One region of the Zhihengliuella flava genome, then DNA from elsewhere that is predicted to be linked to it. Evidence: predicted binding sites of a transcription regulator. Region 1 holds the regulator's gene; each other region holds the start of a gene.
The links. Region 1 encodes LexA, which represses DNA repair genes until DNA is damaged. Its sites were predicted from a motif close to TCGAACANNTGTTCGA; they were not measured.

Region 1 (10,357 bases):
AGACCCAGTCGTGCGGAACGGGGGCGTGTGCCGCTGTCATCGCCACGCGGCACTGGGCTGGCTATCCCGAGGCAGAGGCCTGGGATGTCCGCGTACCAGGGGGCGTGGTGCGCGTGAAATTCGTCCCTGGTGCTGACGGGGCGGAACACGTCGAACTGTCCGGACCCGCAACGATCGTGGCGCGCGGTACCGTGGGCTGACTCTCAGGTCTAGGCCTCGCGCACGATCCGCAACACGCGAAATCCCTTCGCCGACGAGTCTCGGGTGCAGGAATAGCCTGCGCCGAGTTCCCGAGCAAGCCACGGGAGCAATGAGTCTGCGCCGAGGTTCTTTTGGACCACGAGCCACGCTTCGCCGCCGACCGTGAGCCTCGGCAGCCAGGTGAGGAGCAGGGCGTGCAGGGCGTCTTTGCCGATGCGGATCGGCGGGTTGGACCAGATGGTGTCAAAGGTGAGCGTTGGATCGATCGACTCGGGCTGACCCGCATGGACATTCGTGAGTCCATGGCGTTCGGCGTTGTCCCGCGTGAGCTGAAGGGAACGTTCATTGACGTCGACCCCGTAAACCATCGCATCCGGTGAGGCCCAGGCGAGCGACAAGGTCAGCGGGCCCCAGCCGCACCCCACATCCAACAGGCGGCCGACCTGTGAGGGCTCGGGCACGGCATCCAGCAGGACGGCCGTTCCTTTGTCGAGCCCACCCGGGCTGAAAATGCCGTTTGCCGTCTCCACGCGGCGGTCTTGGCCGCGCAGCGTCACGGTCAGGGTCCGACGCTGCTGATCCGTGGCCGGTTGGGCGCTGAAATAGTGCTCCGAGCTCATGCGTTGAACCTTAATAGTCCGTGTGGCCGCGCGCGAATCAGCGAACTGATAGACTTTTCCCAATCACTGAATTGTCCGGCACATCCTCTTCCACGGGATCTACTTTGTGGGCCCGGGCGACTATCCTTAAAGGACCAATGACTGCAAAGGAAATATGACCCAGAAGCACAACACTCCAGCTGCCGATGAGCCGCGTGGCAACGACTCGACGCCCTCGGCCGCCGATGCCGAAATCCAGTCCGTCATCGATCGCATCCTCGCAACGGAAGGCGGCGCCGCGCCTGCGCGCGCATCCACCGCGGGGTTGAGTGGGACAGCTCGCGAGCTATCAGATCTGCGCGAGGAGCACGGTCACTACGACGGCGAGCAACAGGACCTGGCTGATCGCCGTGCACTGCGTCGCGTCAGCGGATTGTCGACCGAGCTGGAAGACGTCACCGAGGTCGAGTACCGCCAGCTGCGCCTGGAACGAGTGGTCTTGGCTGGAGTGTGGGGCGAGAACACGGCTCAAGACGCCGAGAATTCTTTGCGAGAGCTCGCGGCCTTGGCGGAAACAGCCGGTTCCGAGGTGCTCGATGGTGTCCTCCAGCGGCGCATGAAGCCGGACCCCGGCACGTTCCTCGGCTCGGGCAAGGCCGAGGAACTGCGAGACATTGTTCAGGAGACGGGCGCGGACACGGTCATTGTCGATTCCGAATTGGCTCCGTCACAACGGCGCGCGCTGGAAGACATCGTCAAAGTCAAGGTCATCGACCGCACCGCGTTGATCCTCGATATTTTTGCTCAGCACGCCAAGAGTCGCGAAGGCAAGGCGCAGGTGGAGCTGGCTCAGCTCGAATACATGATGCCGCGCCTGCGTGGTTGGGGTGAATCGCTGTCCCGGCAGGCTGGTGGTCGCGTCGGAGCGGCAGGCGGCGGGATTGGGTCGCGTGGTCCTGGTGAGACGAAAATCGAACTGGATCGCCGCCGCATCCGCAACCGCATGGCAAAACTACGTCGCGAAATCGCCGCCATGAAGCCGGCCCGAGAAGCCAAGCGCGCCAATCGACAGCGCCATTCCGTCCCCTCGGTGGCGATTGCTGGCTACACCAACGCGGGAAAGTCCTCGCTCTTGAATCGCCTGACTCAAGCCGGAGTCCTCGTGGAGAACGCGCTGTTCGCCACGCTTGACCCCACAGTCCGTAAGGCAGAAACGCCGGACGGGGTGGGCTTCACGATCGCCGACACCGTGGGGTTCGTCCGTTCACTGCCGACACAGCTCGTCGAGGCCTTCCGCTCAACGCTGGAGGAAGTCGCTGACTCCGACCTCATCTTGCACGTGGTTGACGTCTCCCATCCGGATCCTGAAGGCCAGATTCGCGCGGTGCGTGAGGTTCTGAGGGAGGTCGATGCGCACCTCGTTCCGGAGATCGTCGTGCTCAATAAGGCGGATGCGGCAGATCCGTTTGTCATCGAACGCCTGCGGCAGCACGAGTCGCGCACCGCCGTCGTTTCCGCGCGCACGGGTGCTGGTATCCAGGAGCTCATGGAGCTCGTGTCGGAAGCAATTCCGCGTCCTAACGTGCTCATGGAACTGCTCGTTCCCTATCAGCGTGGCGATGTGGTCAGTCGGCTCCACGCAGATGACGCCGAGATCCTTTCCACTGAACACCTTGCCGAGGGGACCAAGCTGCTGGTCAAAGTGCGCGAATCCTTGAGCGCCGAGCTGCAGGAATTCCGACTCGACGCGCGGAACGAACCGGATGCCTAGTACGAGCGAGGTGCTTGACCTACTCGGTACCGCAGTGGCTCGCATGGGAGGCACAAGCCGCACGGGCCAGCAGGAAATGGCCAAGCACGTCACGGACGCCTTCGACACGGGACGCCACCTCCTCGTGCAAGCCGGGACTGGAACCGGAAAGTCTCTGGCGTATCTGGTTCCAGCGCTCGCCCACGCGGTGAATGCGGACAAGCCGGTCATCGTCTCCACGGCGACTCTCGCGCTGCAGTCGCAGATCGTCAATCGGGATGTGCCGCGACTTCTCGAGCACCTCGAAGATCAATTACCGCGGCCTATGGACGTGGCCATTGCCAAGGGCCGTGGAAATTACGTCTGCAAGTACAAGCTGGGTGGTGGGTACCCGGACGAGGACGAGGGGGCGCTCTTTGCGCTGACCGAGGATGGGGCCTCGCGCCAGGCGGCGTCAGGACCGACGTCGTCCCTCGGGCGGCAGGTCGTTCGCCTGCGCGAGTGGGCGGAAGAGACGGAGTCCGGGGACCGTGACGATCTGCGCCCCGGCGTCAGCGATCTGGCCTGGCGCCAAGTCTCGGTGAGCGCCCGCGATTGCCTCGGTGCGCAGAAGTGTCCCATGGCAGAGGAATGCTTCAGTGAGATGGCTCGCGCGCGAGCAGCGGAGTCCGACGTCGTCATCACCAACCACGCCATGCTGGCTGTCTCAGCCTTTGAGGGCCTCGCCGTGCTGCCAGAGTTCGACACGGTGATCATCGACGAAGCCCACGAACTCCAAGACCGGGTCACGGGTTCGGTGACCCGCGACCTGTCCGGCGGCATGGTGCTCAGCGCTGCCAACGCGGCACGGAAGCACTGCAAGGTCAACGTCGAGAAGTTGACTCAAGCGGGCAAGTCATTGGACAAGTCATTGACGGGTGTTGCTGCTGGCCTCATGCCGAAGGGCCTCAATGACGTGCAGTCCGCCGCAGTCCAGGAAGTCTATGACGCGGCTCGCGTGGCGATGGCCGATTCCAAGCCGGAAGGGAACGAGCCGGTCGATGGTGCCCGGCAGATGGCACGTTCTCAACTGGTCTATCTCGTGGAGCAGTCGGGGCGTCTCTTGGAGGCGGCTGAGGAGCGGGAGGTCGTGTGGGCCTCGCGCCCTGGGAGCTTCGTGCCCGGCCAGGGATACGTGCAGCCCGACGATTCGACCCCGGCCACGCTCTACATCGCTCCGTTGTCGGTTGCTGGCAAGTTGCGTGAAGGGTTGTTTGACGGCCGCACCGTTGTGTTGACCTCGGCCACGCTGGCCATTGGGGCCGCCTTCGAACACGTGGCAGGGGATCTGGGGCTCTTAGGCGACGGGGCGCCGTCGTGGGAAGGGATCGATGTCGGCAGCCCCTTCGACTATCCCAAACAGGGCATGCTGTACGTCGCCAAGCACCTGCCGAAGCCGGGGCGCCAGGTCTCAGCCGAGGCGTTGGACGAAATCGCCGATCTCATCGAGGCCTCAGACGGCGGTGCGCTGGTGCTGTTTTCGTCGAAACGCGCAGCGGAGGACGCCGCCGAAGCCTTGCGGCCCCGGCTGAAACCCACCATTTTGTGCCAAGGCGAGTCGGGCATGACCGCGCTCGTGGAGCAATTCGGGGCCGAGAAGGATTCCTGCCTCTTCGGCACGATGACGCTCTGGCAGGGCGTCGACGTTCCTGGGCCCTCGTGCCGGTTGGTCATCATTGACCGCATCCCCTTCCCGCGGCCAGATGACCCCCTCTCGACGGCGCGGAGCAGGGATATCGCCCAACGCGGGGGCAACGGGTTCATGGCGGTCTCGGCCAGCCACGCCGCCGTGCGGCTGGCCCAAGGCGCGGGCCGGCTCGTCCGTTCGACCGATGACCGTGGCGTGGTCGCCGTGCTGGACTCGCGCCTCGCAACGGAGCGCTACGGCGGGTTCCTGCGCTCATCACTACCGCCAATGTGGCCAACGGTCGATAAGAAGATTGTGACCGGCGCGCTCAAACGGCTGGGCGAGACGGCCTAGATTCAACGACGGGCCGGTGTCGACCTGCACTGGTGGGTCGACACCGGCCCGTCTGGCCGTTGGAGAAGGCTGCTAGATGGCGCGCATCACGGAAACGACTTTGCCCATGATGGACGCGTGGTCGCCCAAGATGGGCTCGTACTGGCGATTCTGGGGCAACAACCAGGTGTGACCGTCACGTTGCCGGAACGTTTTGACGGTGGCTTCGTCGTCCAGGAGCGCCGCAACGATGTCGCCGTTCTCTGCTGTGTTCTGTTGCCGAACCACAACCCAATCGCCGTCACAAATCGCCGCCTCCACCATGGAGTCACCGCTGACCTTGAGCATGAACAGCTCACCTTGTCCCACCAACTGACGGGGAAGGGGCATCACATCTTCGACAGTTTGGTCAGCCAAAATGGGCCCACCAGCCGCGATGCGTCCGACCAGCGGGACCATGGCCGTGTCGACCGCACTCGTGAGCTCCGCTACCGGTGTGCCGTTGATCGATGTGTAGCTGGGCTGCTCGTCCTCGGTGGTGTCCGCATTGAGTGTCAACGGCTTGAGGATTTCCATGGCTCGTGGGCGCCGAGGATCCCGGCGAATATAGCCAAGCCGCTCTAATTGGGAGAGCTGGTGGGTCACGCTGGAGAGGCTGGCCAAGCCGACGGTATCGCCAATCTCCCGCATGGAGGGCGGGTACCCATGTGCGGCAATGGACCGTTGGATCGTCTCCAAGATCTTGCGCTGGCGAACGGTGAGGCTCTTTTGCTGCCGTCGCTTGGGAATCTCGCTCGAAGCCATGGACCATCTTCCTCGCTACCCGGTGGGCACCTGCTCCAGGCACATCCCAAATTGTGGGGGCCGGGTGGTGCAGTAGTTCCTGTGACCTACCGGGATTAACCCTAGTCCAGCCGACTAGGGGTTTCAAAGATTTGTTCGAACGTGTCTCGACAATCTTCGGTCAAGAGTGCTAAACATGAGGTAGGTCGTTCGAAACTTCGTTCTACAGAAATGTTCGAACGCCGGCCCACTTCGAAACTCACGGTTTCGGCTGGGCTTGATGACTCGAGAGAGAAGAAGGGCAAGACGATGGCTTACGCACTGAACGCAACGGACGCCGGGTACGGCATGGCCGCCGGATCGTCCTCCCGGCTCCGCCTCACCCAGCGTGGGCGGCTGGTTTTGATTGGCCTGCCGCTGATGCTCGTGGGTGCTTTGCTGGTTCTCGGGCTCGCGATGATCGCCTCGCCGGTGAGCGCCGCAAGTTCTAGCGATGTACAGTTCCCCGACGTCGAGTCCGTGACAGTTCTGGAGGACGACACCCTCTGGGGCCTCGCCGCGGAGTTCGCGCCCGACCGAGATCCACGCGTCGTCGTGGCCGAGATCGTTGAGCTCAACAATCTGGAGCGGAACGTGCTTCAGGTGGGCCAGCAGGTGCATGTACCGGTGAATTAGGCCATGACCCTACGTGGTGATTGTTACTCCTGCTTGTCCCTCATTCGTTCGCGGCCGGAGGTGAGTCCTAGACTGGGCCGGTGAGTGAACTGCTTGAGCGACTGGCAAACCTACCATTGCGGGAAAACTTGCGGGGCGTTTCGCCCTACGGTGCTCCGCAGCTCGATGTACCCATTCAGCTCAACGTCAATGAGAATACTCACCCGATGCCCGAGGTGGTACGGCAGGCTATCACCGAAGAGGTTCATCGAGTCGCTGGCCAGCTCAACCGGTATCCCGATCGCGAATTCGTCGAGTTGCGCGAGCGCCTCGCGGCCTTCCTAGGCCACGGAGTGACGCCGGACCAGGTGTGGGCAGCCAACGGATCCAACGAGGTGTTGCAGCAGATTCTGCAGACTTTCGGCGGCCCGGGCCGTAGCCTTCTGAGCTTCCCCCCCACGTATTCGATGTATCCGCTGCTGGCCAGCGGCACGAACACCGCGTACATCGCCGGTGAACGCGGAGCAGACTTTGATCTCACGGCGGAAGCCGCCGCGCGTCAGGTCCGTGAATCTCAACCAAGCATCGTCTTTTTGTGTTCTCCCAATAATCCCACCGGTACGGCGCTCGGTCTGGACGTCGTGGAAGCGGTTTACGCGGCCGGGGAGGACGCGCAAACCGTGGTCGTGGTGGATGAGGCTTACGCAGAATTTCGTCAGACAGGGACCCCGTCCGCGCTGGAGCTCTTGCCAGGGCGCCCCCGACTCATCGTCAGCCGAACCATGAGCAAGGCCTTTGCGTTGGCCGGTGCCCGCCTCGGCTACGTGGCCGCGGCAGAAGAAGTCACCGCGGCCTTGCGCCTCGTCAGGCTTCCGTATCACCTTTCAGCGGTCACTCAAGCAACCGCCAACGCCGCGCTGAAGCATGTGGATGCTCTGCTGGCCAATGTCGAGGACATCAAACTCCAGCGCGACAGGATCGTGAATGAACTGACGCGACTGGGCCTGACGCCTGCTGCTAGCGATTCAAACTTCGTGTTCTTCGGCGGTTTAGCCGATCCGCAGCGGACGTGGGAAGCGCTGGTGTCCCACGGGATTCTTGTTCGCGACGTCGGCATTCCGGGTCACTTGCGCGTGACGGCCGGCACGGAAGCTGAGACCACCGCCTTTCTCTCGGCCTTGGAACGTCACCTTGGCACAGGGCAGGGGTAGCCCGCGCACTGCAGAGCGGACCGGCACCAGCCGGCATCGCCCATCGATACAATGTCACGGCAGCGAGTCACGCTGCCGCCGCAACGTCAAAGGACCAGGACATGCCAGCCGAACTGATCTCGGGTCGCCGTGCCCGCATGGAGCGCAGGACCAGCGAGTCATCCGTCGTCGTCGAACTCGATCTGGACGGGACGGGCCAATCGAAGATCAGCACAAGCGTGCCGTTCTACGATCACATGCTGACTGCGCTCGCCCGCCACTCCATGATTGATCTGACGGTTGAGGCGACCGGCGATACCCACATTGACGTTCACCACACGGTCGAGGACGTTGCCATTACGCTCGGCGAAGTGCTGCGAGTGGCACTGGGCAATAAGTCAGGTATTCGCCGGTTCGGGCAAGCCACCATCCCGCTGGATGAAGCGTTGGCGCATGCAGTTGTTGACGTTTCCGGGCGGCCGTACCTCGTGCACGACGGAGAACCAGCCGGCCAGGAATATCACCTGATCGGCGGCCACTTCACCGGGTCATTGACGCGTCACGTCTTCGAAGCGCTGACCCTCCATGCCCAAATTTGCCTTCATATGCGCGTCCTCGGTGGCCGCGATCCTCACCATATTGTCGAAGCCCAGTTCAAGGCCTTTGCGCGAGCGCTGCGCGAAGCCGTTGAACCGGACGAGCGCCTCGGCAATGAGATCCCGTCAACGAAGGGTGCGCTCTGAATGGGACCGACGGTCACGGTTCTTGACTACGGATCTGGCAACGTACGCTCGGCCGTCCGCGCCCTGGAGTATGTGGGCGCCCGCGTGGAGCTGACCAAGGATCCGCAGGCTATTGCTCGTGCGGACGGGCTCGTGGTCCCCGGTGTCGGTGCTTTCGCAGCAGTCATGGCGGCGCTGCGGGACGTCGGGGCCGTTCCGCACATTGGGCGGCGCATTGCTGGTGGCCGCCCAGTCTTGGGGATCTGTGTGGGTCATCAGGTCTTTTTCGAGGAAGGGGTGGAGCATGGTGTGCGCACCCAAGGACTCGGTGAATGGCCGGGCACCGTCGAGCGACTCAATGCCCCCGTTGTCCCGCACATGGGCTGGAACACGGTCAAAGCGCCATCGGACAGCGTCCTGTTCGAATCGTTGCACGATGAGCGTTTCTACTTTGTGCATTCCTATGGCGTCCAAACGTGGGACTTTGAAGTCCTGCAGCCGCGCATGAAGGCGCCTCAAGTGACATGGTCAACGCACGGCTCAGACTTCATTGCAGCCGTCGAAAATGGCCCGCTGTCGGCGGTCCAATTTCACCCTGAGAAGTCTGGAGAAGCCGGCTCACAGCTGCTGAAGAATTGGCTGGGCACGCTCTGATGTGGTCGATCCTTCTCATGGCACTGGGTGGTCTCCTCGCCGGAGGCGCGCTATCCCTTCGGCAACAAAAGGCACACGTGTCGTGGATTATCACGGCATGGGTCTTGGCCGGGCTCGCACTCGTGGCTGCGTACGTCCTGACTCTCTAATCGCTCTCCTCTCACCGCAAGGAATCTTATGACTGACATTCTTGAACTCCTGCCAGCCGTTGACGTCGCAGATGGACAGGCCGTGCGCCTCGTCCAGGGCGAAGCGGGCAGCGAAACTGGCTATGGCGATCCGCTGGAGGCAGCTATGGCCTGGCAGGACGCCGGAGCCGAATGGATTCACCTGGTGGACCTCGATGCGGCCTTTGGACGTGGACACAACACCGAGATTCTGCGCCGCGTGTCAGACGAGCTGTCCATCAAAGTGGAACTCTCCGGGGGAATCCGCGATGACGCCTCCTTAGAACGCGCCCTCGAGTTCGGGGCGACCCGCGTCAACTTGGGGACCGCGGCCCTCGAAAACCCGGAATGGACCGAGCGAGTGATCGAACGGTTCGGGGACCAGATCGCCGTCGGACTCGATGTGCGCGGAACGACGCTGGCGGCCCGCGGCTGGACACGAGAGGGCGGCGACCTGTGGGAGGTGCTGGAGCGGCTGGAACAGGCCGGATGTTCTCGCTATGTCGTCACCGACGTGACGAAGGACGGCACGCTGCGCGGGCCCAACGTCGAGTTGCTGCGTGAGATCTGCGCCAAGACCCAGAAGCCCGTCGTCGCCTCGGGCGGCATTTCCAGCCTCGACGATCTGCGCGTTCTGCGGGAACTGGTTCCGCTCGGTGTGGAGGGCGCCATCATGGGCAAGGCGCTGTACGCCGGCAAGTTCACCCTCCCCGAGGCGCTCGACGTCGCGGGACGCCGCTAGATGGACGAGAAAGACCAGGGGCCGGCGGCTGGGGGAGGGCGTAGCCTTCCGGGACACATCGCCGCAGCGCTAGCGGGTGCTGGGGGAGACGGGGACTCGGCCGGTCAAACGTGGCAGGGGCGCGACTTGGCCGGTGAGGGCAACCCCCTGCACCAGTTCGACGGCGACGACGGATCAGTTGACACCGCTTACGCCGAGGCCATGACGGCCTTGCGGCAGCGGTCGGGCGCCGAGGAAGACATCATCCGTGCGCTTTCAACGGCTCGTGTCTTTGTCCCCGTGGTCGCCACGGCCGCCGAGACGGTCGAGGGCGAGCATGGTGTCGCCGCGGACAAAGAAGCCGACATGGCTCTCGTCACGCTCAAGGCGCCAGACGGCCGGATGGCATTGCCAGTCTTCACCTCCGTTGGCACCCTGCAAAATTGGCATCCTGAAGCCCGCCCCGTGGCCGTCTTTGCGCCGCGGGCGGCCTTGTCGGCAGTGCAGGAGAAGGCGGAGCTGCTCGTCGTGGACCCCGGGGCTGAGGTGACTTTTGTGGTGCGTCGTCCCGCCATGTGGGCGTTGGCCCAGCAGCGCGAGTGGACGCCGAGCTACCGCGATGAGGCGCTCACTGGTCATGTCCTCCACTTTGTCGAGAAGGAGCCGAACCTTGTTCGTGTTGCGCTGTCGCCTGGGTCAGGGGTCGCGACTCGGGATCGTTCCGGAACGGTCGTGCCTGGCGGTGGGCACGGCCCAGAACTGCGATTGACCGCGCAGTTTAAAGCCCAGACTGGTAGTGATGAGGCACGGGGAATCGTCGCGCGTCTGCAGCAGCACTTGTCCACGACCCGGGCTTTCGCAGAAGCCGTCGACTCATTGGAGATCCGGCTCGAATCGTTGCCGGCCTCATAGGGATC
Region 2 (10,357 bases), 500 kb from region 1:
CGAAGTCTTTCCATCCCATCAAGCCGGTCTCGATCATGGTGTGCTGGACGACAGACAGGGCGGTTTCTAGGCCCGTCATACCCATCGCCGCCTGGGCCCATTCGCATTCCTTGGCCTCGGTAGGATGCGGCGCATGATCGGTGCCGATGATGTCGATCGTCCCGTCTGCGAGTGCCTCACGCAGAGCCATAACATCCTGTTCGCGGCGCAAGGGCGGGTTGACCTTGTACACCGGGTTGTACGTCCGCACCTTTTCGTCAGTCAGCAACAGGTGGTGCGGGGTGACCTCTGCGGTGACATCGATGCCCCGCGACTTGGCCCAGCGGATGATGTCAACACTGCCCGCGGTGGACACGTGGCAGACGTGCAGTCGCGATCCGACGTGCTCGGCCAGCAGCACATCGCGGGCAATGATGGACTCCTCGGCAACGGCCGGCCACCCGGGCAGGCCGAGGACTGCGGAAACATCGCCCTCATTCATTTGGGCGCCTTCCGTGAGCCGCGGCTCCTGCGCGTGCTGAGCGACGACGCCGTCGAACGCTTTCACGTACTCCAGCGCACGCCGCATCAGGACGGGATCAGAGACGCAGATCCCGTCGTCGGAAAACACCCGAACGCCCGCGCGGGACTCGGCCATGGCGCCGAGTTCGGAGAGTCGCTCGCCGGCAAGACCAATCGTGACGGCGCCGACGGGCCGAACATCGACCCACCCGCTACGGCGTCCCAGGCTCCAGACCTGCTCGACGACGCCCGCAGTGTCCGCCACCGGATTCGAATTGGCCATGGCGTGCACGGCCGTGAAGCCACCCAGTGCCGCGGCTTGAGTGCCGGTTTCCACCGTCTCAGCATCTTCACGGCCGGGTTCGCGGAGGTGAGTGTGAAGGTCGACCATGCCAGGGAGCAGGATCTGATCGTTGGCCTCGATTTTCACGGCCTCAGTGGCGCGAGGATCGGCTGCTGCGTCAGCGCCGATCGCCGCGACAACCCCGTCGGCGATGAGGAGGTCGGCAGGGGCATCGCCCAAGAGGCGCGCCCCGCTGATGAAGTACGTTTCGTTAGCTGCGGTGCTGGTCATGATTGCTCCAAAGTCTAGTGTGCGCGGGCCGTCCGGGAGAGGTGTTACGCCGCGCGCTAGTGGTCACCGGAAAGAAGGAGGTACAGCACGGCCATGCGCACAGCGACGCCGTTGCTCACCTGTTGCAGGACGACAGCCCGCGGCGAATCGGCTGCCCCTGCGGAAATCTCCAGCCCACGATTCATCGGACCCGGATGCAAGATGATCGTGTCCTCCAAGCCGCGTTCGTCCAGTGCGGAGAGGCGAGCATCGTCGAATCCCCAGCGCCGGGAGTATTCGGCCGTGCTGGGAAAATAGGCGGCATTCATCCGCTCGGCTTGGACGCGCAGCATCATGACGGCATCAGGGCCCGTCGCTAGCGCCTCGTCCAGGTCATAGCTAATCGTGCATGGCCAGTTGCCGATGCCAACAGGCAAGAGCGTCGGGGGCGCGACGAACGTCACGTGAGCGCCGAGAGTGTTAAGCAGCCACAAGTTTGAACGGGCCACGCGTGAATGCAGGACATCGCCCACAATCACCACGTTCATGCCGCTTAAGTCTGTCCCTGTGGGGTCAACCCCGTGGACCCGTGCCCAGTGCTGGCGGAGGGTGAATGCATCCAAGAGCGCCTGAGTGGGATGTTCATGCGTTCCATCGCCAGCGTTGACGACTGCAGCCGAGATCCAGTCCGTTTGCGCCAGCCGATCAGCGGCACCGGAGGCACCGTGGCGGATCACGACGGCTTCAGCACCGATCGCCTCCAAGGTTTGCGCGGTGTCCTTCAGCGATTCTCCCTTAGAGACAGAAGATCCTTTGGCAGCGAAATTGATGACGTCAGCGCTCAGGCGCTTGGCAGCAGCCTCGAAAGAGATGCGGGTGCGGGTGGAATCCTCGAAGAAGAGCGTGGCAACGGTACGTCCGCGCAATGCGGGAAGTTTCTTGACTTCGCGAGTCCCGACCGCAGCCATTTCTTCGGTGACGTCGAGGATCCGCAGAGCATCAGCGCGACTTAGGTCGTAGGTGGAGAGCAGGTGTTTCACGCGCCACCTTCAATCACCACGTCAGTAATGGGCGTTCCGTCCGACTGGTCCGTTTCGGCGAGTCGAACTTGCACCTTTTCACTCAGCGCCGTTGGCAGATTCTTTCCGACGTGGTCCGCCCGGATCGGCAACTGGCGGTGTCCGCGGTCGACGAGGACGGCGAGGCGGACTGTGCGCGGGCGTCCGATATCGGCCAGCGCGTCCAGCGCAGCGCGGATGGTGCGGCCGGAAAAGAGGACGTCGTCCACCAGCACGACGACCTGATCGTCGAGTCCTTGGGCCGGAATGCGCGTCGGTGACGGAGTGCGGGAGGTGCCGTGACGGAGGTCGTCGCGGTACATCGTGACGTCGAGTTGACCCACGAGGGACTCCAGATCAACGGTTGGATCGGCCGCGGCGATTCGCTGTCCCAGCCGCTGCGCTAGAGGATATCCACGGGTGGGGATGCCCAAAAGAACGAGGTCCTTGGTCCCTTTATTGGCTTCAATGATCTCGTGGGCAATGCGCGTCAGAACGCGCTCGATGTCGCTACCGGTCAGGACCGTACGCGACGTCGCGGACACACTGGTACTGCGGTTGTCAGAATCCGCAGGATTCATCGTGCCGCCTCCTTCCCCGCCTCACAGGACGGACTTAAAGGGTGACTGCTGTGAGCTAATTTACCATCGACGTCTCCGCGGCATGAGCAGACGGCGGCACTGAGGAGGCGAACGTGAGAGGACTCACGTCGCCATGGTGGACGGCGACACGTTGATCGAGCCCCTCGGCTTCGGACATCACGTCAAGGCGCTCCACCTGCTTCGACTCCGAGCTTCGCCGCCGAACCTCTCGTGGCCGTTCCGGGCTGCTGAGGTACCCGGGCTGCGGCAGCGCTTGCGCATCTGACAGGTCCCAGGCTTGCAACGCCTGAACACTGATGCCCCGTGGACCGGTGCGCCGGGTCAGCCCATGAAACAGCAACATGGTGGTGCCGAAGAGGTGGGCCCCCGAACGCTGCTGGGCGTCGTCGAACAACGTGCAGTCCACGCACCCGGTTCCGTCATCGACACTGATGAAGACCACTCTCTGACCACCGCGCATGGGCGGTGTCTGGGTCGCGATGCGGACGCCCGCCACCAAGACCTCGGTTCCGTTGCGCAGACCCAGCAGATTCTTCGCCGGCGTCACGCCGAGCCGTTGCAGCAGCGGCGCGTAGCTTTCCATCAGGTGTCCCGTGACGTCGAGCGAAAGCAAATTGAGTTCGGTTCGGATCTGCTCGCCGCGGGTCGGCATCTCTTCCCCGACCTCGAGTTGCTCCCGTTCAAGGTCCGGCAGGGGTAACGCCAGTTGCCCTGGCAGAGGGCGGCGCCCTCTCGGAAGCGCTTTCGGCTGCGCACCCCAATGCCGCAGCAAATCAACCCGGTTACCTCGCCCCTTTTGGAGGCAGTCAAAAGCCCCTAGGGCGGCGAATCGTTCCAGTGAGGCACGTTTGAGTCCTGAACGCTCCCTCACCTCAGTCAGCGTCCTGTAGGGCTGCCCGGCTGCTAGACGCTCAACTTCGCGCTGAGAGACCCCGAAGACTCCGGTGAGCGCCAACCGAATCCCCAACTGGCCGTCGTCGCACCGCTCAACCCGATACGAAAGATCCGAGGCGTTGACATCCAAGGGCAAGATCGGAATGCCGAGCCGACGCGCTTCGGCGACCAAAAGGCGCTTGGGGTACATCCCGGGATCGTGCTCCCATAACCCAGCCAGAAAGGCTTCGGGGTGATGAGCTTTGAGCCACGCGCTCTGATAGGTGGGGACGGCAAAGGCTGCACCGTGCGCTTTGCAGAATCCAAAGCTCCCGAAGGCGGCCAGAATATGCCAGACCTCATCCACGACGGCGCGGCGATACCCGCGCTCTGCGGCATGGTGGCGAAAGTACTCTTCCACCCGCGCTTCATGTGTGGAACTGCCCAGCAAGCGGCGTAGAACATCCGCCTTCGCATAGTCACAGCCAGTCATCACTTTCAGAATGCGCAGGATCTGCTCGTGAAATACCGTCACTCCGTGCGTTTCCGCCAGTGCCGGAATCAGATCGGGGTGCGGGTACTTCTCTTGCGCGAACCCGTGCCTGTTCTCGAGGTATGGCTTCACCATGTTCGATTGCATAGGCCCCGGGCGGAAAAGGGAAATATCAATGATCAGGTCATTGACCGTGCGCGGTGCAAGTTTGCCCACCAGTTCGCGCTGCCCGGGCGATTCAATCTGGAAACAGCCGAGCGTGTGCGTGCTGCGGATTAATTCGAAGGTGGGTTCATCATCTAAGGGGAGGCCTTCGAGATCGAGCGTGCCGTCAGCTCCGACATACTCCGGTGCACCCTCTGATGTCAGGTAGCCACCAGCTTTGGCAACATCTTCGGGTTTCTGGTGAACGCGACGGATTTCTGCCACGGCATGGGCCATAGCGCTCTGCATCCGTACACCCAGAACGTCAAGCTTGAGCAACCCCATAGGGTCCATGTCGTGTTTATCAAACTGGCTCATGGGTAGGCCCATTCCGCTCGGCTGTACCGGGGTACGGCCGAGCAGCGATGCGTCGGAGAGAATCACACCGCAGGGGTGCATCGAAATATGCCGCGGAAGCCGGTCCAGTCGTTCAGTCAGGTCAACCAGCAAATCGAGTTGTCGGTGTGAACTGACTTTTTCGCTGAGTGCAGCCAGTTCTGGTTTTTCTTCTAAGGCTTCCCGAAAGTTTGATGCGGAGAACCGCCACAGCTGTTTAGCGAGATCGTCCACCCTGCTTTCCTCAACCCCGAGCGCTAGCCCGACATCGCGTACCGCCCCGCGGGCGCGGTACGCATTTTGCATGCTCATCAGCGTGACGCGTTCGGGCCCGAACCGGGAAAAGATCTCCCGGTACACCCGGTGCCGTTCGGCACTTTCGACATCAATATCAATGTCCGGCAGAGTAGTGCGATTGCGGGAAAGGAAGCGCTCGAAAATCAAGTTGTGCTGCAGGGGGTCGACGTGGCTGATGCCTAACAGATAGTTCACCAAGCTCGACGCCCCCGAACCACGGGCCGCGTTACGCACGCCGAGCCGGGTGATCATGTCTGAAACCTCAGCAACGGTCAGGAAATAGGACGAGTATCCCAAGTCGGCGATCACGTCGAGTTCAAGATCGAGCCGTCGACTCAAGTCCCGCTCGGCAGCGCTTCCCGCCCGCGCGTCTGGGTATAACCGATCCACCCCCGCCGCACAGCGCCTGGCCAATTCACGATCTGGGGAGCCAGCAATGCCAATAACGCCAGCCTCTGGCACCACCGGCTTTCCCCATCCCACGTCACCGGAAAGATCCAGTTGGCACCGCTGGGCGATGGTGCTGGTGTTGTGCAGCAATTTCTGAGCAAGGGCAGCTCCCTGCCCCATGGCCGCCGCGACCTCATGAGCTGCCCGCTCCATTTCCGCGCCGGTTTTTAGCCATCCTTGACCATTGGGCTGCCACCCGCCCGGCGTCGAATCGCTCCCTAAGCGATGCAGTGGCCTCAACGCGCGCACCGCGTCGAGAACATCGGCCGTCGCCGCACCGTCGGCAGTGGCATACCGTACCGCGTTAGCTATCACGGAGGATACGCCGAGCTGCCGCGCAACGCGCACCATGCGCGCCGCGTGCGCGGTGCTGAGATAGGCGCCCGGGGCGTTCAGGTGCGTCACCGCCTCAACGGCCACGCTTCCTCGGGGCAGGTGGGCCGCCCACCGGCGCAGAAGGGCACGTTGACGCGTTTCATCACGCCGCAACGCTGCGCGCCCAACATCCGATTCCGGGCCCAATAGGACGATCAGACGCCCGTCGGACCCGGCCGCATGGGCAATTTCAGTCAGTTCAACACCGATCAGGTCCGCACGTGCATGAGCTACGGAAATCAAGCGGCACAGGGCACCATAACCAATGCCGCCGTCGTTCCCTCGCGCCAAAATGGTCACCCGGCCGGCCGGTTCCATGCGGGTTGCCTCCCCCGCTCTGACTCCATGCCGGGCCGCGCCCGTTGGTGCAAGCAGTGTCAGGTTCACCCCCAGAATCGCGCCAATGCCGGACTCCCGGCAGGCAGAGAAGTGTTTGACGGCCCCATAGAGACCATCCCGGTCAGTGCAAGCCAGCGCAGGCTGTCCATCCGCGGCTGCCGCAGCGGCCAGCTCTGCTGGGGTGGAGACGCCATAATGTGCGCTGAAAGAACTAGCTGCACTGAGATGCACAAAGCCGCTCATGCAGCTTCCCGTACGGCATCGTGGACACGAATCATGCGCCATCGGCCCGAGCGTTGGTGACGAGAAACCTCGAAGGTACGCAGCGATCCGTCACGGGCACCCACAGCTTGGACGCGCCACATCTCGTGATCCACGACGCCGGCACCGTTACCGCGCTGTACGCGCGGCTCTTCGGTCCACCAGTTCCGCCGCTCAAACCAGCGCACCGGTGGAACCGTCACCCGAAAATCCTGCTCCTGCCATTGCAGGAGTTCGGGGGCTCCAGACGATGAGCAGATAACTTCTATGCCCTGTGTGAACAAGCCCATTGGTGTGTAAACCTCCATCTCAAGGCCCGCGGTGTGAGCTGCCACGGCGTCAGTGAAACGGGAAGAGCCACCCCGGGAAGCGAGGAGTGAACCTCCATTGTATTCGAAAATATGTTCGAGTACAGAGAGGTTAGCTGGCGGCACCCCACAAAATAGAGTGGGCGATTCACCTCGAGCGAGATTGCTGTTTAGAACAAGGCCTTGACTGGGGAGATCAAGTCCGCAGCGTTGTTCCTCACATTGCCGACGGCGGCACTCACCGGATCAAGCTGCCACGTCTTCGCCACCGCATACGCGTCCTGCCTCACCCGCTCGACGAGCACTGCGGCATTGCGGTCCCGACAGTCAATCCACGCCTGCATCGAGGCCTCGGAGAGCGGGACGGGTAACCGATCGTGGAGTTGCCCCAGTTCCCCCAAGACTCCGGCGGCGGCTGGATCGGGAGAGTCCCTCGTGACAATACTGGTCGAAAGCATCCACCCCCCAGCGGAGTCCTCGGGAACGCTCGGGTCGCGCCACCATTCATAGAGTCCCGCAAAAAAGGCCAACGACCCATCGGCCGGATGTACAAAGTACGGCTGCTTCTGCGCTTTCGCTCCCGTGTCTTGGCGCTTCCATTCGTAGTAACCATCCATGGGAACCGCGCAGCGCCGGGTGACGACGGCGGATCGAAACATCGGCTTCTCCGTCACGGTTTCGCTCCGTGCATTGAAGGCGCGAACGCCGATCTGACGGTCTTTCGCCCAGCGGGGCACCAGGCCCCAGTGGGCGCCGTAAACTTCGCGATGAACCGCGGTACCCTGCAGCCGTTCCACGACGATCGGCACGTTGGTAGTTGGAGCAACATTCCATGAGGGGCTGAGATCTTCAGCTTCTACCTGCTCCCCCAGCACCGCATCCGCCTCGGCCAACAAGTCCCCTGTGGCCCGCGCCATCACATATCGCCCACACATGCGGCCATCGTAGCGCGCTCGCCGCTGTGCCACCGAGGCCTTAACGGCACTAGGCCCGGACCGAAGTCCGAGCCTAGTGTCATCTGGGTGGAGGTAAGGGGATTCGAACCCCTGACCTTCTGCATGCCATGCAGACGCGCTACCAACTGCGCCATACCCCCGCAAGCTGCTCCTCGAGCAACTCGTTTATCTTAGTTGACCGGCGGCGGCCCACCAAATCGGGGGCGCCATCCAGCGTGCCAGTTATTCGGCTGTGGCGCCTGGCGCACCGAGATGTGGAAGCTCGATCGCCGGGCAGTCGCTCCAGAGACGATCCAAAGCATAAAAGACCCGGTCTTCCTGATGCTGAACATGAATCACCACGTCGAGATAGTCCAGCAAGACCCAGCGGCCCTCGCTACGACCCTCACGACGTGCGGGCTTGAGATCAAGCTGTTCGAGCAAGGCCTCTTCGATCGCGTCGACTACGGCATTGACCTGACGCTCCGTTTCTGCGGAGGCAAAAAAGAACGCGTCCGTAATGCCTAGCCGCTCCCCGACGTCGACCGCAGCGAGATTCTCTGCGTGCTTAGCGTCAGCGGCGCGAGCGGCAATATTGATGATGGTGCGAGTGTGTTCGTTGAGCGCCACGGCTCTCCTACCTAGAAGGTGCTAATTGCTATTGATGATCATCGTCAGCCCGGCGACGAACGTGCCTACGCCCACGGCCAGGGCACCGAAGGACACGTAGAGCCACGTGTTGGCTCGGCGGATCCCGGCCGTGACGGAGTCCAAGGGATCCAATCCCTGGGCCTCAACGGCGGCCATGGGCGGCCCCTCAACCGGCGCGTGATGAGCTGGACTCTCCGCGGGTGATGCAGAGGACGCCTCCTGCTGGGGCACGGGACGTCCCGTGCGTCGCTGGACCTGCTGTGGCTCGTTGACCCGGGAGAAATCCAGATCCACACCGCTCGTCGGTGGCCCTGTCACGCCCGTGTTCGTCAACGCGCTATCGGCGTTGACAAACTGATTCATCGCTCCGGTAAACGGATCCGAACTGACATGGTTCAGACGCTGAGCATTCTCCGCCTCGAGACGACGCCGCTCGGCGATGCGGCGATTAATCACGGCCGCTCGAGCGGCATGTTCGCGCTGGGCAGCCAACTGTTCCAAGTCGATGAGTCCGGTATCATCCGTCCCCACAGACCCCGCTGTGGGAGCCGCTTCCGGCTGCGCCTCTTCCTTCTGCCGCAGAGCCTCTTCGACGCTCAGATGATCACCGGGGCTGGCCTGCTGACCCGTCTCGGCCTCGGGCAGAGGGCGCACTCGCGGCGTCGGCGCGGTATCCAAATCCGCCTCGGCAGCGGGCTCAACACGCTGCTGCGGCGCGGAATTGGCATCAGGGGCCGGATCGTTCGCTGCCTGCCCCTCCGTTTGCTGCTCGGCTGTGGCCTCCGCCGCGAGAGCAGCTTCGCGCTGCTTCGCTTGGAGACGCAGCTGCCGTCGCGTCAAGGGTGCCGCTTCTTCCGCCGGCTGCTGCTCGGCTGCCTGCTCTTCTGCTCGACGACGGCGCAACGCTTCGCGATCACGTTGGCGCTGCAAAGAACTGCGCTCAGTGCGGGCCGGGATAGCGTCAACGGGAACTTCTGCAGCACGCCGACTTCGATTGGCACGCCTCACACGCTGTGACGTGACCTGCTCAGTCGAGTCATCCTCCGGCACGGCATCAGGGGCCCCCTGGGCAGCAGGTGCCTCAGACGCCGGCACCGGCTGATCGGCAGTGGCATCCGTTGCCGCAGGCGCCTCGGAGGGCGCAGGCGCGTCAGCCTCGCCCGCGGAGGCCGCTGCGCGCTCGGCAGCTTCTTTGGCGCGCTGCCGCTCCCGCAGAGCACGCCGGGTGAGGACGGGCTCCGAATCGTTGCTCATGCTGTCCAATCCCGATTATGCATTCTCAGCTTCTGATGATTCCAGATACAACTGATGTTTGGCGATGTACTGCACGACTCCGTCAGGTACGAGGTACCAAACGGGCTGATGCTCTGCGACACGCTCCCGACACCCCGTCGAGGAAATCGCAAGCGCCGGGACCTCCAGCAGGCTGACGTCCTGCCGGCCCAAGTCCGGAAGCTCGTGTCCCGGCCGTGTCACTCCCACGAAGTGCGCGAGCCCCCACAGCTCATCGACGTCTTTCCACGACATGATCTGTGCCAGCGCGTCGGCCCCAGTAATGAAGAAAAGTTCCGCCTGGGGGCGCTGGCGCCGCAGGTCACGGAGCGTATCTATGGTGTACGTGACGCCGGGCCGATCAATGTCGACCCGGCTGACCGTGAACCGCGGGTTCGAGGCCGTTGCCACCACAGTCATGAGGTAGCGATGCTCCGAGTGGGACACCTTTTTGTGTTGTTTTTGCCACGGCTGGCCGGTTGGGACGAAGATCACTTCGTCGAGGCCAAACGTGGCGGCGACCTCACTCGCAGCAACTAGGTGGCCATGGTGGATCGGGTCGAAAGTACCACCCATCACCCCGACCCGGGCGCGCTGGCCCGCCGTGGTCGATTTAGTGATGCGCTCCACCGTGGTTATTCGGGTGCTGGCGGTGCGGATCCTGAACTTCGGCATGCGGCTCATGGCCCAAGCCACGGTTGGCGAAGGACACGGTAATGAGGAGCAGCAACAAGAACACAGCCATGATGCCGCCGCCGATCAGCAGGGCGGTGCCCATGGCACTCTCCGCCTCCTCGGCAGCTGTCACTACACCCGAGGCGATGACCTGATTGAACATGTGTCTCCCTT
Region 3 (10,357 bases), 1.1 Mb from region 1:
GTCCTCGATGCAGCAGAGGCAGCCACCGGCGATCGAGGCCGCGCGGTCAACCTGCCCGGAGACCAACCCGGCGTCGACGTTGATGTCGCCGAAATCGTTGACGATCACGCCGATCCGAGCGCCCGGATGGCGCAGCAGCTGGTTCAGGAACGTGGTTTTGCCGGCACCTAGGTAGCCGGTGAGCACGATGACGGGAACTGGGCCCATGGCCTACTTGCGGAGAGTGGGTCGGACGGAGACTTCTTCGACGGCGCCGCGTGCGGGCATGTCGACGACCGTGCGGACCGTGGCGGCGATGTCTTCCGGGGCCAGGTAGTAGTCGGTGTTGTACTCCTGCCCGTACGCGGCGACGAGTCGTTCCTGCATCGCGGTGTTCACACGGCCAGGGTGAACGCTCGAGACGCGGACACCGTGATCCCGCTCTTCCTCGCGCAGGGAGTCGGTGAGGGCGCGGAGGGCGAACTTGCTGCCGGCGTAGACGGAGAATCCCGGTCCGGCCGAGTGGCCCGCGCCGGAGTTGATGGCGATGACCAGGCCCTTGGCCTGACGCAGGGCGGGCAGGGCCTGGCGCGTCAGCTCGGCCACAGCGAAGACATTGAGCTCAAACACCTTGCGCCAGTGCTCCAGGTCGAGTTCATCCAGCCGTCCGAACGACTCCAGCCCAGCCGAGTGGACGAGGACGTCAAGCTTCTCGGGCAGCGGCGCGAGTTCGCCGGTCAATTCGCAGATCCACGCTTCGGCGGACGGCAGCGAGTCGACGACGGCGTTGACGGCCGCTTCGTCCCGCCCACCGATCAGCAGGTGGTGGGTTTCCGCGAGTTCACGGGCGATGGCGGCGCCGATGCCACGGCTGGCTCCGGTGATGAGGGCGACGGGGCGTGAGGCTGCAGCAGTCATGCCGCCAACTTACTACGCGGACGGACGGCGAGCGTGCCCCCGCGGACCTTCCGGCCGAGGTCAGAAGGGCGGTCCGAGCTCGCCGCGAAGGCCGCGTTCCAGCCGCTGGAGCGCGAGCTGGTCGCCCTGCTCCTCGCCCGGGCTGGGCTGGCCACCCGGGGCTAGCTGTCCGCTCAACGTTCGGCGCTGGGGAGGGGCAAGCCAGTGCGGCGGTCCGTCCAGAATGCCGGGTCCATGCAGGAGCAGATCGGCGCCCGGAAGATGGCCGTCTTGGAGGCCGGGGACCTGCACCGTTCTGGCGCGGATCAGGTGCCGAGGGTCTTTCCGTCGGTGTGTGCCCACATCCCACGGCGCATCGGGCAGAGTCATCCGCCGCGTTCCCCAGAACGTTTCGACGTCCAACACGCCGTCCTCGGACAGTTCGAGGGTCAAGAGGCCCCACGACTTCAGCCGGTGGCAGCGCTTGCAGAGGCTCACCAGATTATCGAGGCGCGTGTGCCCGCCGTGCTGGTATTCGATGACGTGGTCCGGCTCGCAATCGCTGGCCCGCCGGCTACAGCCGGGGATCCGGCAAGTTCTATCCCGCAACGCAATCGCGCGTCTGAGCGCGGCGGGAGGCTGGTAGACCCGCGGCTCGCAGTGGGTCACGGCACCGGTCCACGGGTCCGTGATGATGCGCGTCCACGAGCTGGCCTGCGGAAGGAGGGCCCGCAGATCGGTCAGGCTGACTGAGCCGAACCGTTCCGCTTCCGCTGTGCCGGACGCCGTGAAGAGTCCGGCGATGACCCCCAACGCCTCGGGGTCCATCCCCGCAGCTGCCGAAACTCCGCCCCCTGAAAAGTTCTCCGACGGTGCCTCACCCGCACGCCCTTCGCCTGGCAGGCTGACACCCAGGCCGAGCAGCAAGGGTGCCGGAACGGTGACGGTGATATGGGGTTTCACGTTCGCCAGGCCCGCGGCCTCGGGTCCGGAGAGGAGCATGTCGACGAGTGCATCGGCGCGGATCTGCGCCAGAGTGCGCGACTCATCCCGGGCACCGGCCCACGCGGATGCGCTGTGCGCAGCGAAGAGATCCACCGGCCGGTCCAAGTTCTCCGCGGCCGGGTGCTTGATGGCCCGCGCGTACTCCGTGAGCCGGCGCTCGATGGCCTCGGCCGCGGTGGTGGGGAGGTAGGCGGTCAGGTAGGACATGCCGTCCTCGGCCTCGTGAACTCCCACGGAGCGGCCGGCCCGCGCGTTCTGGTGCCGGGACTCGAAAGCCGCCGGAAGGTCCTGCTCGAGGCGCCGCCGCCCCTGCCGGCGCACCTGGCCCGGCGTCTTCCCCGAGCACGCCCGCAGCGTGTCACGGCCGAAGCGTCGACGGCGCTCACTGCATTCACGATCCGCTTGGCGAAGCGCCCGCTCATGCGCTTCATCGGCGGCCGGGTCCTTTGTTTCGGGAGCTGGAACGTCCGTGGGTTCGATTCGCAAGCTCAGATCCACGATTTCCTGAATATGCCGGACGCCGGCCTCGCCTCGCGCGAGGACTTCCAACAACTCGGGCGCATCGAGTACCGCCGCACGGGCCCGGTGAACCTCGTGTGCGGCCGTCATGCGTGCGATACCCCGAAGTGAAGCCACCTCTTGGGCAAGGACCTCCTGCGCGGCGTGCGTTGGCAAGGACCCTGCGCTGACCGAGGCCGCCATCCCCGGCGAGGACGCAGCCACGTCTGCCAAGTGGGGAGCAAGCGCGGCCTCCGTCGCCTCGCCAAGGCGCATCACACCGACATAAAACAGGGCCTCAGCAAACGAACGGAGCCGCTCAGCGAACTCCACCACCTCACGCCCCGACGCACCCGACGCTATGGTCCGGACGGCCGCGATGCCCGCCGGACGATCAGCGGTGCCCTCGGCCGGAGCCGAGGCGGCCACGGGGGCGACGCCCACCACATGACTGCCCAGCTGAAACCGCGGCATCGAATCTTGGTGCATGCCTTAAGTTTAGAACATACTTTCGAATTCCTAAAGGTCTTGTGTGGATAAAATCGAAGATCAGTACTTATCCACACGCGGGAGATGTTGCCATTGCGAGCACCCTGCGCCCGGTGAAGACTGACCTCGTGACCAAGATCGATTTCAAGAAGACCATCGACGCCTACCGGGCGCCCCGCGGGAGGTTTGAACGCCTCGAGGTTCCCGCGATGCGGTACCTCATGCTGGACGGCCATGGGGACCCCAACACCTCGCCGCTGTACGCGGCATCGCTGGCCGCACTGTACCCGACCGGCTACGCCGTGAAATTTGCCAGCAAAGAGGAGTTGGGACGGGATTACGTGGTCCCTCCCCTAGAGGGCCTGTGGTGGGCGGACAGCATGGACTCCTTTACCACTGCACGGGACAAGTCCGCGTGGAAGTGGACCCTGCTGCTCATGGTGCCAGAGTGGATAGATCACGACCTCGTGAACGCGGCCGCGGCGCGCGCCCGGACGCGCGCCGCCGCGAAACGGGGGATGGTCCAAGCCGCGCTGGAGCGCATGGGCGAGATCAGGCTGGAGACCCTCACGGAAGGAGACTGCGTGCAAACGCTCCACGTGGGCCCGTACGACGACGAAGCGGCCACATTGGCGCGCCTGCACCACGAATTCATCCCGGACCAGGGCCTGCGCATGACGGGGCGCCACCACGAGGTTTACCTCTCCGATCCCCGCCGGGTCCCTCCAGAACGGCTCCGCACCATCTTGCGCCAACCGGTCACACACCAGCACTGAATGTGACCGCAGGCACGCCAGCGCATAGGGTAGAGCCACCGAGTGGCACGGGGTGCCCCCCGCGAGGGGCTGAGAGAACACCCGCACACACCTGATCTAGTTCGTACTAGCGGAGGGATGTCGCTTCATGGATTCCATGACGCCTACCGTTCCCGCGCGCCAACGCGCCGGAACCCCCAATATTCTGTCCATCGCCGGCTCCGATCCGTCCGGCGGCGCCGGCATTCAGGCCGACCTCAAATCGATCGCCGCGTGCGGCGGCTACGGGATGGCCGCGCTCACCGCGCTGACCGCGCAAAACACCCGTGGCGTCTTAGCGGTGCACACACCGCCGGCCGAGTTCCTCACTCACCAGCTCGACGCCCTGACAGCCGATGTGCGCATCGACGCCGTGAAGATCGGCATGCTGCCGGACGCGGCCACCATCGCCGCCGTCTCGGCCTGGCTGCGCGCCAATCCGTGCCCCGCCGTCGTCCTCGATCCCGTCATGGTGGCCTCTAGCGGCGATCGCCTCACCGAAGACGACGCTGTCGCCGCCCTCCGGACGCTACTGCCCGTTGCGGCCGTGATCACCCCCAACCTGCCGGAGCTGGCCGTCCTGCTGGGCGAGGACACCGCCACCACGTGGGACGCCGCGCTGGATCAAGCCCGTCGCCTCGCCGCGGAACACGGCACGCTAGTGCTCGCCAAGGGTGGACACCTGCCCGAAGGAGATGGCGCGGGCGGGTGCCCGGATGCTCTGGTGGGCCCGGACGGCGTCGTGCTTGAACTGTCCGGCGAGCGCGTCGAAACCGCGAATACGCATGGGACGGGATGCTCCTTCTCCTCGGCGCTCGCCACGCTGTATGCCCGCCACGGCGACTGGGCCGGCGCGCTGCAGCTCGCCAAGCGCTGGCTGACCGGTGCGCTGCGCGCTGCGGATGACCTCACGGTCGGCGGTGGGCGCGGGCCGGTCCATCACCTGGGGCAGCTCTGGTCCGGCGAGTCCCTACCGGACCCGCGCGCCGAGCTGGACCACTGGTGGGAGCTCATCGGCCAGCTGCGGGCGGACATTGACGACGTGTGGTTTGTCCGGCAGCTCGCCGATGGAACGCTGGACCGGGCCGACTTTGAGCACTACCTGGCCCAAGACTCGATCTACCTCACCACGTATTCCAAGGCCCTGGCCCGGGCCGCGCAGCTGGCACCGACCCTTGACGAGCAGGAATTCTGGGCCAACAGCGCCCACGAGTGCCTCGCCGTCGAGATGGAGCTCCATCAGAGCCGGCTGGCAGACGGCGGCAACCCGACCGCCGACGCCATCTCTCCCGAGACCCGGTCCTACCTCAACCACCTGCTGGCGGCCACGGCCACCGGCTCCTACGCCCAGATCGCCGCCGCCGTGCTGCCCTGCTATTGGCTCTATCAGGACATCGGCACACGCTTGGCCGCAGCGCATCACCCCGACCACCCGTACGCGGACTGGTTAGGGATGTACTCCTCCCCCGAGTTCGACGCCGCCACACGCCGGGCCATCGACATCACCCAGCGCGCGGCCCGGCAAGCCACGGAGGACGAACGCGAGGCCATGCTCGACGCCTTCTTGGAGTCCGCTCGGCAGGAAATGGCGTTCTTCGCCCAACGGCGAACTGCGGCCGCGGAGCTTAAGCTGGGCGTGTGATCAGATACACCCTGAAGCAGCTGCAGTACTTCATTGCGATTGCCGACGCGGGCTCGCTCTCCGGAGCGGCGGTGACCTGTCACATCTCCCAAGCCGCGATCTCGCAAGCCCTCTCCGAGCTGGAGCGGGAGGTCGGCGCTCAACTGGTGGTGCGTCATCGCGCACGCGGGGTGGTGCTGACAGCGATGGGCCAGCGGTTCCTGCAGGATGCCCGGTCACTGATCCGCCATGCCGAGGATGTCCAAACGTCGGCGAGCGAGCGGCAGAACGAGCTGAGTGGCCCGCTCGTCATTGGGTGCTACACCAGCCTGTCCGCCTTCTGGCTTCCCGTGATCGGCGAGCGCTTCATCCGCCCCCACCCCGGGCTGGACGTCGAGATCATTGAAGGAGACGGCGCCGCGCTGCAGAAGCGGATGCTGGACGGGTACATCGACGCCGTGCTCACGCACACCCGCCACCTCTTGCCAGACGTCGAATCAACGCAGATCATGACGGGCCGCCCCTACGTGCTGGTGGCGGCAGAGCACCCCCTAGCCAACCGCGGCAGCGTGAAGCTGAGCGATTTGGCCGAGGAAGACTTTGTGCAGCTCGACCTCCCGACGGTTCGCGACAACCAGCTGGTGAACCTGCGCATGTCCGGCCTCGATCCGCAGGTGAAGTGGAAATCCAGCAGCTTCGAGGCGGTACGCGGGATGGTGGCTCGCGGGCTCGGCTACACCGTCTTGGTCCAACGCCCACCAGTGAATGTGAGCTACGACGGGCTGCCCCTCGCCGTGGTGGAGATCGAGGGAGAGGTGGGCCACAGCGACATCTGCGTGGCCACCTCGCCGGCGCACCGCCAGAGTCATCGCCTCTCGGCGTTTATCGATTTCTGCGTGGCCACCGGGGCCGAGAAGGAACGCAACGCGGCGCCGGCCACCCCGAGGTGACCGGCGCCGCGGAGGGCTCTACTGCCGCATATCTGCCGCGTTCAGGTCCTGATCCTTACCCTCGCGGATGCCGCGCATCGCCACCGCGGCCACCAAGAACGTGCCGATCCAGACGACGCCGGCCAGCCAGAGCTTGCCACCGGCCGCGATGACGAGGGCGCTGACGATCATCGGCGTGAAACCGGCGCCGATCGTCGAGGACAGCTGGTAGACCAGCGACGCTCCGGTGTACCGAATCCGCGTCGGGAACAGTTCCGCGGTGAAGGCACCGAAGGGGCCGAAGATGAACGCCTGGATCAATCCATTCGCGAGGAACAGGGCGATCATGAAGATCCACACTTCACCTAGCTCGAGGCCCCACATGATGGGCAGCGCCAAGACGGCTCCCGCCACGATCCCGATCATCATGACCGGGCGGCGGCCAATGCGGTCCGAATACCGCGCCGCGATCCACACGCCGATGACGGTCAACGTGGCGCCCAAGGCCTTGATGAGGAGCACGGAAGTCCGGTCCATGCCCGCGCTGTCCACGACGTAGGAGATCGCCCAAACGGTCATCACACCCTGCACCGTGTAGGAGCTCATCCCCACCAGGGTGCCCAGCACCACGGACTTCGGGTAGCGCGTCAGCACCTCGGACAGCGGCAGCTTCTTTTCCTCGGCCTTGTCCTCGAGGGCCAAGAAGAGAGGAGATTCGGCCACCTTAAGGCGGATCAGCAGGCCCACGCCAATGAGGACGATGCTGAGCAGGAAAGGAATGCGCCAGCCCCAGGAGAGGAACTGCTCGGACGGCAGCACGGAGAAGGCGGAAACGGCCAGCGTGGCCAGCACGGCACCGGCCGGCCCGCCCATGTTGGCGAAGCTCGCGGCGAATCCGCGGCGCTCCTTGGGGGCGTGCTCGAGCGCCATCAGCATGGCGCCACCCCATTCGCCGCCGACCGCGAGGCCCTGAATGAGGCGCAGCAGAATGAGAATCACCGGTGCCGCCATGCCGATCTGCGCGGTGGTCGGCAGGAGCCCGATCAACGTCGTCGCAATGCCCATCATCAGCATGGAGGTGATCAGGACGCCCTTGCGGCCCAGCTTGTCGCCAAAGTGGCCGAACACGATTCCGCCGAGCGGTCGGGCCAAGTAGCCCACGGCCAGGGTGGCAAAGGAGGCGAAGATCGCCACCGCCGGATCAAGATCGGTGAAGTAGACCTGCCCAAAAACCAGCGAGGCGGCCGTCGCGTAGAGAATGAAGTCGTAGAACTCGATCGCGCTGCCAATGAAGGAAGACGCGAGGATTCGCCGCATTTCTGGCGAGTTGAGGCTAGGCACCTTCAACTCTGGCGATGCCGTGGTGGTTGAACTCATCGTGTAGCTGCCATTTCTGTGGTGGTGAGGTCCCGCGCCTCGTTGCGCGAGGAACCGAAGTAGATGGTGTCGAGGTCATGAGGAACGAGGTAGGTGCCGGAGAAGCCGGCCCCGTGGGACAGCCAGACCTCGAGCGGAGTGGTGCCCGGCACGAGGTGATGCAGCGCCAGCGTGCCGGCCTCGGCCCGCTCGGCGAGCGCGATGGCCTGCGCCGGGGATGTGTGGGACTTGCGGTGGTGATCCATGGACGCCCGGGCGGCCTCGGTGTTGATCCCTCCATAGCTGCGCTCGACCCAGTCGAAGTCGATGGCCTCGTGCAGCAGCACGTCGGTGCCGCGGGCGAGCCGCACCAGGTTCTCGCACGGGGCCGTGTCCCCGGAGATCGTCACCGAGCCCTCGGCCGTGTCGAACCGGAAGGCGAAGGCCGGAGCGATCGGCGGGTGCTCCACGAGCGTGGCCGTCACCGTGACGTTCTCATCCCGATACACCTCGAAGGGTTCGAGGTTCGCCGGCGTCGGGTTCTCATTCGGGTGATAGCCCGACGCAGCGGGAATCTCGATATCCGATGCGATGAAGCGATCCATTGGTGACGGGCGCAATGCATCGATGATGCGGTCGTTCAGGTCCGTCGCGTGAGCGTGCATCAGCCGCTCGAACATTTCCGCCGTCCCGGGCGTCGGGGACGCGGGGTTCAGCGGCTCCGGTGGCGTCTGGGCGCGCGGCGAGGCCGGCGGCAAGGCGCCGCGGTTGCCGGGGCCAATGATGCGGATCGGCTCCTGGTCTTCTGCCACCGAGAACAGGCCGAAGACGGCCAAGCTGGCCAGATCAATGGTGTGATCCGAGTGCAAGTGGGTCAGGAAGATCCCGCGTAAGTCGCCGACGTCGTAACCCGCCTTCATGAGCTGGTTGCCCACGCCCGTTCCCGCATCGACGAGGTAGACGGCGCTCCCGACGACGACGGCGGTGGCGATGCCAGCGCGTTGACCGGCATTCTCTCCCGTCCACCAGCGCGGGCCGCCGGCCGTGCCGAGCGTGACCACGTGCGGTCTGGCGTCTTGGTGCATGAGGACTCTCCAATTCAACAGCGAACAAGTGATGCGTTGCTTAAAATCGTTACCCACGCCACAACACGTGTAAAACTGTTTTTTTCTGGATATAAAGCAGGTTTTTCTTTATATAGGCGCCTCCCCGACCGCCGGGCGCGCCATGCAGCGCGTGCCGACGCACCGCCAGGCCGGCCCTGAGCCACATGAAATACAGGCAAAAAATGAGCGCCACAGCTGTTGTCGACCCGCGGTGTTCTATACATTGAGGCATGGAACGGGGCAGTTCCGATTCACGTCAACGCAGGGGAGACGACCATGTCAGATCAGAATCAGCCGCCACAGCCGCCGCAAGGCCAGCCGGGCCCCTACGGACAACAGCCGCAGGGCGGCCCCGCCCCGCAGCAGCCGCAAGGACAGCCGGGTCCGTACGGCCAGCCGCCGCAGGGCCCGCCTCCCGGATCCCAGCCGCACCAGCAGCCCTCTCCGGGCGGACCGCACGGCGTCACATCGCCTGACGCCAAGGGATTCTTCGGCGCCCTCTTCGACCTGAGCTTCACCAGCTTCGTCACGATCTCCTTCGCCAAGCTCATCTACGTGATGATCATGGTGGTCCTCGTGATGTCGTGGATCTTCTTCATCATCGCCGGATTCGCCACGGACGTCTGGGCCGGATTCGCCGTCCTATTGCTGGGCTGGGTCCCGATTCTGCTCTACCTGATCCTGGCCCGCGTGACCCTGGAGTTCTACATCGCCATGGTCCGCACCTCGCAGAACACCGCCGCCACCAAGGTTGAGGTGGAGAACTTGCGCGGCGAACTGCGCCGCTAGGTTCGCGCAGTTCACCGCTCGCGGCACCCTGAGGCGGGCCCCACGCTGTGAAAGCGTGGGGCCCGCTGCCGTGTTCGGGCGCGCTAGAATCTAACCGGCCCGGCGCGTTCCCGCCGCCACGCGGCGCACCCCGGAGCCGCCCCTCGCACCCCCTTTTGGAAGGCCACCATGAGCAACCGCTTTGGCTTCGGCTGGCGCCTGCACGGCGACGGCAAGACCATTCGCCCGGGCACCGTCGTCGCACCCGATGAACGGCTGAGCTGGGCCCACACGGCCGGCATCGGCGTCCAACACGTGATGGCCATGTTCGGCGCCACGGTACTGGTACCCGCGATCACGGGCTTCCCGGCTACCACCACCCTGCTCTTTTCCGGCCTCGGCACGCTGCTATTCCTCATCATCACGGCCGGGCGCGTGCCCAGCTACCTGGGCTCATCCTTCGCCTTCCTCGCGCCCGTGGGCGCCGCCACCAGCCAACACGGCATGGCCGGCGCACTCGGCGGCATTCTCATCACGGGCGTGGCCCTCTTTGTGGTCGGCGTCATCGTCCAAAGGGCCGGGACCGAGTGGATTCACCGGCTCATGCCACCGGCCGTCATGGGCACCATCGTGGCGCTCATCGGCTTGAACCTGGCTGGCACCACGCTGACACCCATGCAGGAAGTGCCAGTGACGACCTTCGCGACCGTCGGTGCCATCGTCGTCTCCGCGGTGCTGTTCAAGGGATTGCTGGGCCGGCTGTCCATCCTGGTGGGCATCGTGGTGGGCTACGTCGTCGCTCTCGTGCAGGGAGAAGTGGACTACTCCCCCGTCGGCGAGGCCAGCTGGGTCGGTGCGCCGACCTTCACGGCCCCAGCCTTCCATCTGGACGTCATGCTGGTGTTTCTGCCGGTG

Region 2: the regulator LexA is predicted to act here: its motif matches at 6,736-6,751, upstream of IW252_RS00470 (DUF6504 family protein).
Region 3: the regulator LexA is predicted to act here: its motif matches at 2,879-2,894, upstream of IW252_RS07705 (HNH endonuclease signature motif containing protein).

What each region holds. Positions count from the first base shown of each region.
Region 1 is NZ_JADOTZ010000001.1:571,121-581,477, reverse strand. It holds gene dapF (diaminopimelate epimerase) at 1-200, shown strand, start outside; gene IW252_RS02740 (class I SAM-dependent methyltransferase) at 210-821, opposite strand; gene hflX (GTPase HflX) at 976-2,571, shown strand; gene IW252_RS02730 (ATP-dependent DNA helicase) at 2,564-4,570, shown strand; gene lexA (transcriptional repressor LexA) at 4,643-5,353, opposite strand; gene IW252_RS02720 (LysM peptidoglycan-binding domain-containing protein) at 5,642-6,007, shown strand; gene IW252_RS02715 (histidinol-phosphate transaminase) at 6,088-7,197, shown strand; gene hisB (imidazoleglycerol-phosphate dehydratase HisB) at 7,299-7,919, shown strand; gene hisH (imidazole glycerol phosphate synthase subunit HisH) at 7,920-8,552, shown strand; gene priA (bifunctional 1-(5-phosphoribosyl)-5-((5-phosphoribosylamino)methylideneamino)imidazole-4-carboxamide isomerase/phosphoribosylanthranilate isomerase PriA) at 8,730-9,461, shown strand; gene IW252_RS02695 (SseB family protein) at 9,462-10,352, shown strand.
Region 2 is NZ_JADOTZ010000001.1:71,283-81,639, reverse strand. It holds gene IW252_RS00490 (dihydroorotase) at 1-1,075, opposite strand, end outside; gene IW252_RS00485 (aspartate carbamoyltransferase catalytic subunit) at 1,132-2,094, opposite strand; gene pyrR (bifunctional pyr operon transcriptional regulator/uracil phosphoribosyltransferase PyrR) at 2,091-2,693, opposite strand; gene IW252_RS00475 (DNA polymerase III subunit alpha) at 2,749-6,324, opposite strand; gene IW252_RS00470 (DUF6504 family protein) at 6,321-6,677, opposite strand; gene IW252_RS00465 (SOS response-associated peptidase) at 6,821-7,585, opposite strand; tRNA gene IW252_RS00460 (tRNA-Ala) at 7,674-7,746, opposite strand; gene rsfS (ribosome silencing factor) at 7,829-8,215, opposite strand; gene IW252_RS00450 (hypothetical protein) at 8,237-9,490, opposite strand; gene nadD (nicotinate-nucleotide adenylyltransferase) at 9,506-10,129, opposite strand; gene IW252_RS00440 (hypothetical protein) at 10,122-10,346, opposite strand.
Region 3 is NZ_JADOTZ010000001.1:1,657,445-1,667,801, reverse strand. It holds gene IW252_RS07715 (CobW family GTP-binding protein) at 1-207, opposite strand, end outside; gene IW252_RS07710 (SDR family oxidoreductase) at 211-897, opposite strand; gene IW252_RS07705 (HNH endonuclease signature motif containing protein) at 958-2,868, opposite strand; gene IW252_RS07700 (GyrI-like domain-containing protein) at 2,997-3,644, shown strand; TPP riboswitch at 3,683-3,779, shown strand; gene thiD (bifunctional hydroxymethylpyrimidine kinase/phosphomethylpyrimidine kinase) at 3,772-5,304, shown strand; gene IW252_RS07690 (LysR family transcriptional regulator) at 5,301-6,233, shown strand; gene IW252_RS07685 (MFS transporter) at 6,252-7,589, opposite strand; gene IW252_RS07680 (MBL fold metallo-hydrolase) at 7,586-8,653, opposite strand; gene IW252_RS07675 (DUF4282 domain-containing protein) at 8,951-9,463, shown strand; gene IW252_RS07670 (uracil-xanthine permease family protein) at 9,632-10,357, shown strand, end outside.